DNA from 3 places in the Oleiphilus sp. HI0067 genome. Region 1 is predicted to be linked to each of the others. Evidence: predicted binding sites of a transcription regulator. Region 1 holds the regulator's gene; each other region holds the start of a gene.
The links. The regulator PhoB, encoded in region 1, activates phosphate uptake and scavenging genes when phosphate is short. The targets are predictions, from matches to a motif close to TGTCATANNNNTGTCANA.
Positions count from the first base shown of each region.

Region 2: the regulator PhoB is predicted to act here: its motif matches at 3,178-3,195, upstream of A3739_RS27525 (putative 2-aminoethylphosphonate ABC transporter substrate-binding protein).
Region 3: the regulator PhoB is predicted to act here: its motif matches at 3,339-3,356, upstream of A3739_RS24275 (inorganic phosphate transporter).

Region 1 is NZ_LWFI01001000.1:24,588-29,171, forward strand. Features, by position in the region: gene A3739_RS13115 (RluA family pseudouridine synthase) at 1-42, opposite strand, end outside; gene cysZ (sulfate transporter CysZ) at 116-856, shown strand; gene phoR (phosphate regulon sensor histidine kinase PhoR) at 853-2,154, opposite strand; gene phoB (phosphate regulon transcriptional regulator PhoB) at 2,207-2,902, opposite strand; gene ubiA (4-hydroxybenzoate octaprenyltransferase) at 3,013-3,918, opposite strand; gene A3739_RS31450 (chorismate lyase) at 3,922-4,467, opposite strand.
Region 2 is NZ_LWFI01001731.1:15,584-20,167, reverse strand. Features, by position in the region: gene A3739_RS27535 (putative 2-aminoethylphosphonate ABC transporter permease subunit) at 1-893, opposite strand, end outside; gene A3739_RS27530 (putative 2-aminoethylphosphonate ABC transporter ATP-binding protein) at 893-1,969, opposite strand; gene A3739_RS27525 (putative 2-aminoethylphosphonate ABC transporter substrate-binding protein) at 2,072-3,097, opposite strand; gene A3739_RS27520 (UTRA domain-containing protein) at 3,237-3,947, opposite strand; gene phnW (2-aminoethylphosphonate--pyruvate transaminase) at 4,093-4,584, shown strand, end outside.
Region 3 is NZ_LWFI01001487.1:21,619-26,202, forward strand. Features, by position in the region: gene A3739_RS24260 (glutathione S-transferase family protein) at 128-760, shown strand; gene A3739_RS24265 (6-phosphofructokinase) at 818-2,083, opposite strand; gene A3739_RS28970 (hypothetical protein) at 2,340-2,510, shown strand; gene A3739_RS24270 (histidine phosphatase family protein) at 2,537-3,205, opposite strand; gene A3739_RS24275 (inorganic phosphate transporter) at 3,402-4,584, shown strand, end outside.

The DNA.
Region 1 (4,584 bases):
AATCAGCGTGTCATCCGCATAAAGCGTTTCAGCTTTGTCCAAAGCAGCTCACCAAACAGTTAACGAAAGCGGTATTATACAAACTCAAACAAATTGCAGATACGGAAAATATTCAATGATCAACCGATTCTTTGCGGGCACAAGTTATCTTTTTGAAGGATTCAAAATCGTCTGCTCGCCCGGCTTCAGATGGTTTTTAGCCGTGCCCATCATCGCCAATATCATTCTTTTCTCACTGTTATTTGTATGGGCAAAAGCGCTCTACAACGAAGGCATGACTTACTTAATGTCATGGATACCTGAGTGGTTAGGTTTTCTCGAATGGGCATTTTGGCTCATCTACTTTATCGCGATGATCTTATTAATTTTTTACGCCTTTGTTTCGACCGCTAACTTAATCGGTGCGCCCTTCTATGGCTTTCTAGCTGAAGTTGTTGAAAACAAATTAGCGGGTAAAAAAGACGAGAGTCCATTTACCGCAAAAGAGCTTCTGGCACTGATCCCCAGAACGATATTTAGAGAACTGAGAAAGCTGGCTTATTATTTACCGCGCGTCGCAGCTTTGTTTTTTCTCGGACTTATTCCGGGAGTAAATGCCTTAGTAGCCATTATTTGGATTGTGTTTTCAGGTTGGATGATGGCGATTCAATATGTGGATTACCCTGCCGACAACAATCGCATGTCATTTCCAGACTTACGAAAATTCCTAGCAAAAGACCGAGCCAGCGCATTGGGCTTCGGCTTATGCACTTTTGGCTTAACCCTCGTTCCAATCATCAATTTAGTAGTACTGCCAGCCGCAGTATGTGGTGGCGTTGTGTATTGGCTGAAACAACGAGATGCTTATAAGGCTTAATCTTTAGGCACGACGACACGCTGATTGGGGAAGTGACAGGTAAACGTACTTCCCTGATCAATCCCGCTTTGTACTTCCAAGTTCGCACCATGGTTGATCAACACGTGTTTTACGATGGCAAGCCCTAAACCAGAGCCTCCAGTATTAGAGTTTCGGCTAGGGTCGGCGCGATAGAAACGCTCCGTTAAACGTGGGATATGAATCGGGTCAAAACCACACCCCGTATCCGTCACTGACAAGTGGCAACCACCATGATCTTGCCACCAGCGGATGACGACAGAGCCTTTTGCTGGCGTATATTTCACGGCATTAAACACGATATTTGAAATCGCAGATCGTAATTGATTCTCAACACCAAAAATATTGGCATTTGAAACAATATCGAGCGAAATTTGATGTTCATTATCCGCACTGAACAGCTCTGCATCATGAAGTACGCTCTCGAGCAATGGCACAATCAATACTTCTTTTTCAGCATGAACGCGATCTTGTGCTTCAAATTTCTCTAACACCAATAAGTCATTAATGATCGCTTCCAAGCGATTCGTTTGTCCTTCCATCGACATTAGGGCTCGATGCCATTTTTCAGGAGCCTCTTCACTATCAATCAGCGTTTCGAGATAACCGCGAATCACAGTTAATGGTGTACGTAGCTCATGCGAGACGTTACTGACAAAGTCACGTCGCATTTGTTCTAAATGATGTAGGCGCGTGACGTCTTGCGCCAAGATCAAACGTTCCTGTTTACCGAACAAAGTAATGTGAATACGAATAATGAGATTGGGATCAGTCGGGGATGTGATTTCTAAAGCGTCATCATATTTCTTTGCGTCAAAATAGGCTTTAAATTCAGGATCTCTTACTAAATTTGTAACAAGTTGAGCCTGATCTTTATCATCATCAAAGCCAAATAATCGCGTTGCGGCTTCATTCCACCAATCCATTTGCCCCATTTCGTTGGTCATCACAACGGCATCTTTCAGAGCATTCGCCGAATTACGAACACGCTTAATCATTTTGCTTAAGCGCTTACGTGCCTTTTTATTTTGCAATTGGGTGTAATACAAACCTTCAAAAAGGTCTCCCCATAAACCATAACTTTCAGGCACTTCTTTTGGCTTTTTAGTTGGATAGAGCCAAGCATGTAAACGAAGTGCTTGTCGCACCATCCACAAGCTATAGCTCGCAAAGAACACCAGAAGACTAGGAAGGAGAAGGTCCGTGATTAAGCCGAGTAAAACAGCTAGCACAAATGCCCACACTAAATAGCGGACATGTGCAGACGCGCGTTTATGCATTCGCTTTGCTTCCTTTAAACTCGCACAAAATAGATAAGGCTATATTAGCCAATTAATGCGCCGTTTTGGTAGAAAAACGATAACCGGTACCTCGAACAGTTTGAACTAAGGCTTCATGGCGTTTGCCGATCGCTTTGCGCAAACGACGAATGTGTACATCAACAGTGCGTTCTTCCACATACACATTACCACCCCAAACGAGGTCCAATAGCTGCGCTCGCGTGTAGACGCGATCTTGGTGTGTCATGAAAAACTGCAGGAGTTTATATTCTGTTGGCCCCATCGAAAGCGTTTCACCTTCTGAGCTAACACGGTGACAGACTGGATCGAGCTCTAAGCCATCAATATTAATCGCAGACTCTAACCCTTGTGGATTAGCTCGACGCAGCACCGCTTTTAACCTAGCCACTAACTCACGTGGAGAAAAAGGCTTAGTAATGTAATCATCCGCTCCGACTTCCAAGCCTTGAATCTTATTGTCTTCTTCGACTTTCGCAGTGATCATAATGATTGGAATTTCAGAAGTGCTTTCGTCACGCTTCAAACGTCGGGCAAACTCTACACCGCTCGTTTCCGGCAACATCCAGTCTAATAAGATCATATCGGGGCGATCGTCTAGCACAATGCTGTGAGCGTCACGGGCATTACTCGCTTCAAAACAGGTATACCCTGCCATCTCTAAAGCTACTGCGATCATTTCGCGGATGGATGACTCGTCATCCACAATAAGGATTTTCTTATCTGCCATGTCTTACACTCTCATTATGCTCAATCACATCTGAGCAAATACCTACTCGTCGCGGTATTAGAAAGGAGGTTTGTTACAAGTATATGACAGGAAAAGCGCTTAAACGTTCATCAAGTCGCATAATCAAGTGCGATACCAACAAAAATGGCAAAACCCACCCAGTTATTGTTCAAAAATGCACGTAAACAATCGTCTTTATAACGTAAACGTATCAAATGTTGTTGGTATACCAACAGCACTGACGCGACGACAATGGACAAGAAATAGAAGCTTCCGAGATTTAACTGCTCGCCCAGCAAGCACATCGCAAGCACAAACAACACTTGAAGGCTCGCGATAATCGATCGGTCTGCATTACCGAACAGAATCGCTGTGGATTTCACTCCAATTTTCAGATCATCCTCACGATCCATCATCGCGTAAATTGTGTCGTAAGCGACAGTCCATAACAGCGTTGCTGTAAAAATTATCCAAGCAAGAGCCGGCACCTTTTCGATGACTGCTGCAAATGCCATAGGAATGGACCACGCAAACGCAGCACCAAGAAAGACTTGCGGCAAGAAGGTGTAACGCTTCATGAAAGGATAAATACACGCGAGGGCCAATGCACCAAAGGACCAAACAATCGCACTAGTGTTTAAACAAAGAACCAATAGCAAGGCTGAAAAACATAAGACGACGAAAAATATGATGGCATCTTTTAAACTCAACTCACCAGCAGCTAGAGGCCTAGCTTTAGTGCGCTCAACGTGGCCATCAATATTGCGATCTGCAATATCATTAATCACACAGCCTGCAGCGCGCATTGCGATCGCTCCAGAAACAAATACAAACAAATGAAGCGCTGAAGGCAAACCATCACTCGCAATCCATAAAGCCCACATAGCAGGCCATAACACTAAGAATGTACCAATGGGCTTATCAAACCGCGCCAAGCGCCATAATGCTGCCGGTTTACCTTCGAGTAGACCAGCTTGGGTCAGAACTTCTTTAAATTTATATCTTAGATTCAACATAGCTTAAGAGTGATGAATAACTGAGGTATGAAACTTTTCTGCCACTAGTAAGGGCTTGTTGTGTAAGCGAAACACAGAGCGCCGAGCGTAAGTTGGCTGATTACCCCCAGATGTTCTTGTTAGCTGAATAGCTTCGCGCTTCATTGACCGCGAGGCAAATAAAAATGCTCCCAAAGGTTTTGAGCCCAGGCACTTTAACTGCCGCTCTTTACCAACCAGTGAATGCAATGGAATAACACTTCTAGCACTAACCCAAACCTTGTCGTGGCAAAGTAAATCAACCTCGCGAATCAAAGCGTAGCGCCCTATCGACAGATTCAAAGCTCTTCTCTCACTCATTGTTGGTTTCGCGTATTGCTGCGCCTTTACACGGACTTTAAAACTTCCGTTTGATGCTTGCTGCAATCGCTTTGTTAACGATCCAGCATCGAGTACCCACGATTGCCAAACCCGAGGAATAAAAGAAGAAGGTACACGCCGGTAGGAATGCCAATGAAAATGTTCGGTTTGCAATTTACACCTTGCTGATAGCAGAAGAAATGAGCACATTTTTATGGGCACTCACTAGGTCAGCGCAAAGTATAACGAAGGCCGCTTATATAAACCACGGATCTGATCAGCCATTGAGAGACTCGGAGATATCCGATACATTAGCCGACCATTGAA
Region 2 (4,584 bases), on a different contig from region 1:
GATAGCTTTTTAGAGGGCAAATAAGGCTTGCTGCTAGATGTTACGGTGACTTTTTGCTTCGATTCGACATAACGCTGAGCAACAAAGGTGATTAATACAGGCGCCAATAACACGAGACTCACCACCGCTCCCATTTGAAAATTCTGTTGCCCGATAACTTGCTTGTAAATGTCAGTGGCGAGCACGTTATATTGACCACCAATCACTTTGGGAACACCAAAGTCAGTAATCATAAGAGTAAATGAAACAAGTGCAGCGCTAATCAGTCCGTAACGAGCATTCGGCAGCGTAACCGTCATAAAGGTTCGAAAAGCACTCGTTTTCAAAGCATTTGCTGATTCATATAAGCGCGCATCGTTCTGGCGTAGAGCGGTATAAAGAATCATGAACGCGTGCGGAAAAATCCAAAATACACTCCCCATCACTATTCCAATAGGGCCGTATATCTCGGCACCGAACAACCATTCTCGCAAAAAACCTTGCTTACCAAAGATATAAATCAACGCGATAGCTGGCAGTAAAGAAGGCGCTAACAGCGGCAACATCGCTAAAAATCTAAACAGCCCTTTTGCAGGAATGCGAGAGTGCGTTAGTACATAGGCGTAAAGAAATGCGCAGACCACGACAATTAAAGTCACGACCAAAGATATAAACAAGGAGTTAGATAAAGACTGCTGTAAACCCTGCGAACCAAAATACGTTAAAAAGTTATCCAGACCAACAAAGTGTCCATCACTATCCTCAACACTTTTACTCAGTAAAGAAAACAAAGGGAGCAAAATTGCGACACTCAATGCCCCAATAACACCCAACTGAACAAACAAGCGGATAGTTCGATCCGTTTCAGATAAACCGTTAAACCAAGAACGAAGATTTAAAGTTAAGGTAGTCACTAAGCCGTCTCCGCATCTTGAGAAAACACATGCAGCGCTTCTTTCGGCAAGGCAACTTTATGCTGTGCGCCTAAACTCAAGTCAAAAAATTGCAGCTTGGTAGATGGCAAATCTATTTCGAGACTCTTACCCCAAGCATCACATACCAATTGAATAGAAACGAATCGGCCGAAATACTCAATTGCCTCGACGCGAGCTGAGACAACGACGCCTTTCTCACTCGCAAGACCGAACTCTACATCACCCTCTAACACCAAATGCTCTGGACGAATTGCGAGAGAAGCACTTGTCGAATGAAGATCTAAATGGGTCTGCAAGTCTTTCGTCGCCTGACTTTCACGCTCAGCTTCAAGCGAGAAAATATTCATCGACCCAACGAAGTCTGCAACGAATTCTGATGCCGGTTTGCGATACACCAAATTAGGCGAAGCACATTGTTCAATTCTGCCTTGATTCATCACAACCACTTTATCGGCCATACTCAGGGCCTCTTCTTGGTCGTGCGTCACCATAATAGTGGTAATGCCTAAGCGTTTTTGTAACTGTTTTAACTCAGATCGCAACCTTGTGCGCACTTTTGCATCAAGTGCTGACAATGGCTCATCCAGTAACAGTAAACTCGGTTTCAGCGCTAAAGCACGCGCTAAAGCAACACGCTGTTGCTGACCACCAGACAGCTGTTGAGGATATTTATCGACGTGCTCATGAAGATCCATCAAGGCAACAAGTTCAGTAACGCGCGCCCGTCGCTCGGCTTTCTTGACCTTTGCATTCTTCAAACCATATTCAATGTTTTCCGACACGTTCAGGTTCGGGAATAAAGCATAACTTTGGAACACAATCCCAAAGTCACGCTGACTTACTGGCAACCGAGAAATATCGATTCCATTTTGAATAATTGTCCCCTCATCCTGCAATTCGAGGCCCGCAATCATTCTAAGCAGCGTCGTTTTTCCGCAGCCTGATGGCCCGAGAAAACAAATAAATTCTCCTCTTTCAATTTCAAATGACACATGATCGACAGCATTGAAATTTCCGAATGACTTAGAAAGTTGATTTACGCTTAAAAAACTCATAATGAGACTCGCAGACAATGGATGGGTAGAACTCAAAAAAGCGGTGCCCAAAGGCACCGCGCAACAACAGCTACGTCGGAGTCGTGGCTGGTTGGGAAAGCCTTACTTCGGATCAGATTTTCCGTCGTAACGGCTAGCCCACGTAGACAAAATGTCTTTACGGTTCTTAGCAGCCCAACCAAAATCGTTATCTATGATGAGTTCTTCAGCATTTTCTGGGAAATGCTCAACTGGTTTTGCAATACCTGGTATTGCAACAATTGCATAACCAACGTTATACATACGCATTGCATCTTCAGAGACTGCAAAGTCCATAAGCTTTTTCGCAGCGTCTAGCTTGTCAGTACCTTTAACAATCGCTGCCGCTTCTACGTCCCAGCCTAAACCTTCTGAAGGAAAGACCACTTCAACTGGTGCGCCTTTTGTTTTTTCTTTTGCGCCACGAAATGCAAATGAAATACCAATAGGCGTTTCACCAGCGGCGGCCAATTTACAAGGCTTTGAACCAGAGTGGGTATAACGTGAAATGTTTTCGTGAAGCGCATCCATGTATTCCCAACCTTTGTCCTCTCCGAACATTTGTAGCCAGCTTGATACATCTAAGAAGCCAGTACCTGAAGAGTTTGGATTAGGCATAATGACATGGCCTTTATAGACAGGCTTGGTCAAATCTTCCCACGAGCTTGGCATAGGCAAACCCGCTTTCTGTGCTTCAACGGTATTCACACATAAGCCAGCCATCCATGCATCTAGGCCTACCCATTGCGTTTCTGCGCTATTATCACGGAACTTCGGCGATAGTTTTTCAAAACCAACAGGCTTATAGGTTTCTAGCATTTGCTCATCTTTAAGAATAAGCAGTGATGTGCCCGCTAAACCCCAAACAACGTCTGCTTGCGGATTTTCTTTTTCAGCAAGCAACTTAGCAGTAACGATGCCTGTGGAGTCGCGTACCCAATTGACTTTGATATCAGGATTCTTGTTTTCGAATTCTGCCTTATAACGCTTCAGATCTTCTGCTTCAAACGCTGTATATACAGTTAATTCTGTTGCAGCCATTCCAAGACCACTAAGGGCCATCAATGCTGCACCTGCAACACACTTCTTCATTGTCTTCATCATAGCCATTGGCTTGTTCCTCTAAGTTATTGGTATAGACCAGGTGAGAAACATTTAAGTATCCAAATGTGACAATACAGTGAACTTGTTATGACAATTTTATGACCTCGCGTCAGTGGCAGAAGAACAAAGAATTAAACTCAACGAATTAGTTGTTAATATCAAAATTGATTGAAATGGCGTCATGACGCCATAGCTCATGATCAAATTCGAAGATCTCGCCATGCTGATTGCGATACTTGCGCTGAAACTTTAATGACGATACACCCATTGGTGCAGATAAGGCTTGAGCAACGTCATTTGGAAGTATCGATACCGAAATTTCAAAGTCTGCTTTTTGCACAGTCATTCCATACTCGCTGCGCAATAACGCATGCAGAGAACCTTCTAAATCAAACCTATCTAAGTTTGGTAGCAGGTCTGCCCGCAATAGCATTTGCTCATATAAAACGGGCCGTCCATTTAGGCTACGTAAGCGGTTCACTTGATATACAGGCTTACCAACAGCAATTTGCATTTCCGAAGCTATATAGCGGTCCGCTACGGTCAACTTAATCGAAAGGAGTTGGGTACTCGGTTGAAAACCCTGTTGCCTTGCATAATCGACAAAACTAACTCGTCCATGAACACTTGGGTCATAACGCAATTTAGGTGGGGATATAAACCAACCACGTCGGTTCTCCCGATAAATCAAGCCTTCTGTTTCTAGCAACTTCAAAGCCTCTCGGATTGTTACCCGCGTTGTTGAATGTTGCTCACTCAAGTATCGCTCAGAGGGTAGTTTCATCTCGCCTTCCCCTCTCCATCTCATGATATTTTCCGTCAGAGTCTCTTTTATTGCGTTCGCTAATGTACCCATGATTCTTTTATCTATCAGACCTCAACTGTCTGATCTCCGTATATTTCACTTTTATGAATTTTGCAGGTAAAGCGTTGACCCTTACCTAAAGGTGCACATAGTATCTCGCTCAACTGGTATATACCAATAATTTTGAGATTTACTTATGACGACCAAAATGGATGCACCGATAAACCCTTATTTACTTCTTACTCCTGGCCCTCTATCAACAAGCATCGGAGTGAGAAATGCCATGTTACGCGATTGGTGTACTTGGGATGATGACTACAAACAACTTGTTCAAGGCGTCAGACAGCGCTTGGTAAAACTTGCAACTAGTGAGGAATACCAAGACGAATACACTGCTGTGTTGATGCAAGGTAGCGGCTCAGCCTCTGTCGAAGCAACACTTGGTTCAGTCATACCCGCATCAGGACATTTAGTCATACTCGCTAATGGTGCCTATGGACAACGCATGGCAACCATGGCTTCGATCCTGAACATTCCTTTTAGTCTGATCGATTACGGAGAAACATCTCCTGTCGACCCCGCCAAACTACAACAGGTGTTAAAGGAGCTTTCCGGGGACATCTATGTCGCAATGGTTCATTGCGAAACAACGACGGGAATGCTCAACCCCATTGAGCCCATCAGTCAT
Region 3 (4,584 bases), on a different contig from region 1:
CACTTTTGCGATGAAGCATTATAGACCTTACGGGCGCTACTGCGTATTTGGGTTTGGTAATGCTTGCATTGTTTTCGCGACTGGGATTAGTCTTGATGCTGGAAAAATAAAAACTAAGGAGTGATGAATGTCGTTAACGGTATATGGTTACCCAAACACCCGCACTTTGCGTGTGACTTGGTTGCTCGAAGAGTTGGGCTTGGATTACAGCTTCCAACTTGTCGATCTCATGAAAGGTGAAGCCAGACAGACGTCATTTCTAGAGCTCAATGCAGGGGGCAAGGTGCCTGCCATTCGTGTTGATGGAGGCATTATCACTGAATCCTTAGCGATCATGAATTATCTCTGCACATTGAAGCCCGAGGCAGAACTGATTCCAACATACAGCGCTTTTCGTCGTGCTCAGTATGACCAATGGAGCGTATTTGCAATTGCAGAACTAGAGCAACCTCTATGGACCATAGGAAAGCACAAGTTTGCTTTGCCGAAAGACTATCGTGTGCGCGAGATGGAAGCGACGTCGGTCTATGAGTTTCAGGTAGCTTTGGATTTGCTGAGCAAGGGCTTAGGGCAGCAAGATTATATTTTGGGCGATTCATTCTCTGCCGCCGACATACTATTGGGGCATTGCTTGTTTTGGGGAATGAGTTTTGGTCAAAGCATCGAGCAAGAAAACCTTAAAGCCTATATTGGGCGCCTCGGAGTAAGACCGGCTTTAGGGCTTGCGCGTCAGAAAGAAAAACAGGCGATGAGCGACTAAGCCTATCGCCTGTTTTAAAGAAGCTGGAACAGAAGTTTCGTCTGTTCCTTTTTCGTTTTAGATTTCAAAATCTGTACGAAGTTTTTTCTCGATGATCTTGTTCACGAGGTTTACATAACGTGGCATACCGGCATCGTCGTAAGGTGGGTAATCTTCACCTTGAATAAGAGGCGATAGGTACTCTCGACATTCCGCCGTAATGCCATAGCCGTCATCGGTAATATAGTGAATAGGCATTTTCTTTTCTTGGTTAGCAACTTGGCTTAATGGTGCTTCGCCAATGCTCCATTTGTATGGAGCAGAGTTCTCGCGAACGATAATTGGCATGACTGCATTTTTGCCGCTAACCGCAAACTCAACTGCTGCTTTACCCATCGCATATGCTTGCTCAACGTCAGTTCGGCTAGCGATGTGGCGTGCTGCACGTTGAAGGTAATCTGCTACAGCCCAGTGGTACTTGTAGCCTAATGCTTGTTTCACCATGTTTGCTAGGGTTGGTGCAACACCACCCAATTGAGTGTGACCAAATGCATCTTTCTGGCCCGCATCGGCAACAAAGCGGCCATCTTCATATTGCGCACCTTCTGATGCTACGATCACGCAGTAACCATGCTTCTTAACGGCTTCATCAACGCGAGCCAAGAAAGTTTCTCTGTCGAATGGAACTTCTGGGAATAAAATGATGTGTGGCGCTTCATCGCTGTTCTGACCAGCCAACCCGCCAGCAGCTGCGATCCAACCCGCGTGGCGACCCATTACTTCTAAAATAAATACTTTAGTAGATGACTCACACATAGATTTAATATCCATTGCAGCTTCTTTTGTAGAAATCGCAACGTATTTCGCAACAGAGCCAAAGCCTGGGCAACAGTCTGTAAATGGTAGGTCGTTATCCACTGTTTTAGGTACACCAATACAAGTAATTGGGTAACCCATTTTTTCACTTAGTTGGCTTACTTTGTATGCAGTATCTTGGCTATCGCCACCGCCGTTGTAGAAGAAGTAGCCAATGTTGTGTGCTTGGAATACTTCGATCAAACGCTCATATTCACGCTTGTTTTCTTCAAAGTTTTTTAGCTTGTAACGGCAAGACCCAAATGCGCCACTTGGTGTGTGCTTGAGTGCAGCAATATCTTCTACAGATTCAATGCTTGTATCGATCAATTCTTCACGCAATGCGCCAATGATACCATTGCGTCCCGCATATACTTTGCCAATTTTATCGCTATGTTGGCGGGCAGTTTCAATAACGCCACAAGCAGAAGCGTTGATAACGGCAGTAACACCGCCAGATTGAGCATAAAATGCATTCTTGATCGACATTGATAAACCTATAGGTCGTGAGTATGAAATTTGCGCGCATTATACGCGAATATATCGATGTGTCATGGTGAGAAAGTAAAGCCTTATAAAAAATTTCAATCGCGAATTTACAGGCTGTATTAATGGCTATAAAAATAATTAGATTGCTTCACCTAAGTGCTAGCCGATATAGTTTCGCGCTGAGACTTTAGGTCTCTAGAAATCTAATTGGCAAGGAATGCCAAATCATAAATTACTCTCAACAAAAGGATCTTGTGTGAGTCATTCTTCGTGGACGAGTACCGCTCAGTCGGTCGACTCGGGTTTAGTTTGTTTAGTGATGCTGGCGCGGTTTTATCAAGTCGCAGCCGATATGCTCCATCTACTGATCGAGTTTTTTATGTCCCCCTTGTTGCGATATCAGTATAAAGGCCTTCGGGAGCGTTAGCAGTTGAGTGTGCGCTAAAGGCACACTTATGCATGTGTAATAAGATCTAAATGTTCGGGGCTGCTCAAGTGCGACACATGATTAAAGCTAGAAACGTATCTTTTATCGCCCTTAATAAATAGCTCTGTAACGCCGGTGTTCCTGCTCTGTAAATTAAGATCAATCATTGTCTCCGCATTCAGACGCATAATGTGTTTGATCGCCATTGAAATCGCTCCGCCAGAACTGAAAACGAAAATGTTTTTATGATCTTGTGTGTTCAGTGAATACAAAGCCTGTTCTACGCGGCTCTCAAATGCATTCCATGTTTCGGGTAGTTGTGTTTGAATTTGGTTCTTAGACCACGCTAAGAGGGCCGCGCGTAGAGCGCTAAAAAATTCACTCGGGGTGCGAGGTTTTGACGCATCTGGACCTAATTGTGAAAGGTAGGCGCGAATCAAGGTTTCAAAGTCAAACTCGTTCCAATCGGTGTCTATCACAGTATTTGCCTGGCCGTTTATTGATTCAAGCGCAAACTGAGCTGTTTGTTGATGGCGCTTCATATCGCCAGTGATCACCAGGTCAGGGCTGATAGAAAGCTCCCGAAAATAGCGATTCAAAATTTTAGCTTGTTGCTCACCTTTACTAGAAAGTTCGTCATAGTTTTCTTTGCCAAGCGATGCTTGGCCGTGTCTGATCAAATAAATTTTACTCATTGTTATCTAACTTTACCTTTCCTAGTAAAAACCGTACTAGCCTATGTGCTGGAGAATTGTCATGGCAAGTTTATTTGAGTGATGAAAGTTAATTTGCATCTTTTATACATGTGGTTAGTATGCGCAACCGGATTGTTACAGCAAGATGACAGTAGCGACGCCAAATCGACGAGTTAATTGTTAAGGAAGTGCTCAAATGAGTTCTAAAAAACTATCTGAGACCGATACAGCTTTAGGTTACGCCAACAACGAAATTTTGAAGATGGGCGTAAGCTTTGTGTTCTTAGTTTCTGTTTTAGGTTACGTATTAATGCAAATGCAAGGTATCCCGGGTGGATTTACGCTTGCAATTTCTGCAGCTATTGGCGGTTATATGGCCATGAATATTGGTGCAAATGACGTAGCCAATAATGTGGGTCCGGCAGTAGGTTCAAAGGCATTGACCTTGATTGGCGCGATCGCGATTGCCGCCATCTTTGAAGCCGCAGGCGCATTGATCGCAGGTGGTGACGTAGTTAGTACCATTAAGAAAGGGATTATCGACCCTTCCGCTATCAACGATAGCACGACCTTTATCGCCTTGATGCTTGCAGCATTATTTGCTGGTGCCTTGTGGCTTAATCTTGCAACCTTCGTTGGCGCGCCTGTTTCTACAACCCACTCGATCGTAGGTGGTGTGCTTGGTGCAGGTATCGCAGCAGGAGGTTTTGCTATTGCGAACTGGGGACAAATGAGTGCAATTGCAGCGAGTTGGGTTATTTCACCTGTTCTTGGCGGTTTGATTGCAGCGGGCTTCCAGCTTTATATCAAGCGAAATATTATGCACAGCGAGAACATGTTACAGGCCGCTAAAAGTTACGTGCCTGTCTTGCTTGCGATTATGGCGTGGTCGTTCTCAACGTACCTTACGTTAAAAGGCTTGAAAAAAATCTTCCCAATGTCATTTGTTGACGCTTCAATTTTGGGCGCAGTCATCGCTATTTTTGTGTATTTCTTAAGTCGTAAAGCAGTCGATAAAGCGTCTAAGAAAAATAAGAATAACCGCGATGGAGTGAACAACTTATTTACGATTCCTCTTATCTTTGCTGCAGCACTATTGAGCTTCGCACATGGTGCAAATGATGTAGCGAATGCGGTTGGTCCGCTCGCTGCGATTGCTGATGCGATTCAAAACCACGGTGTTTCTGCCAAGGCAGCTATTCCTCTTTGGGTCATGATTGTGGGCGCTATTGGTATTGCTCTAGGCTTGCTTTTGTTTGGCCCTAAACTAATTCGTACGGTTGGCACTGAAATTACTGACATCGATAAGTCGCGTGCGTTCTGTGTAGCTCTCGCTGCATCGATCACTGTAATTATTGCATCGCAACTAGGTTTGCCGG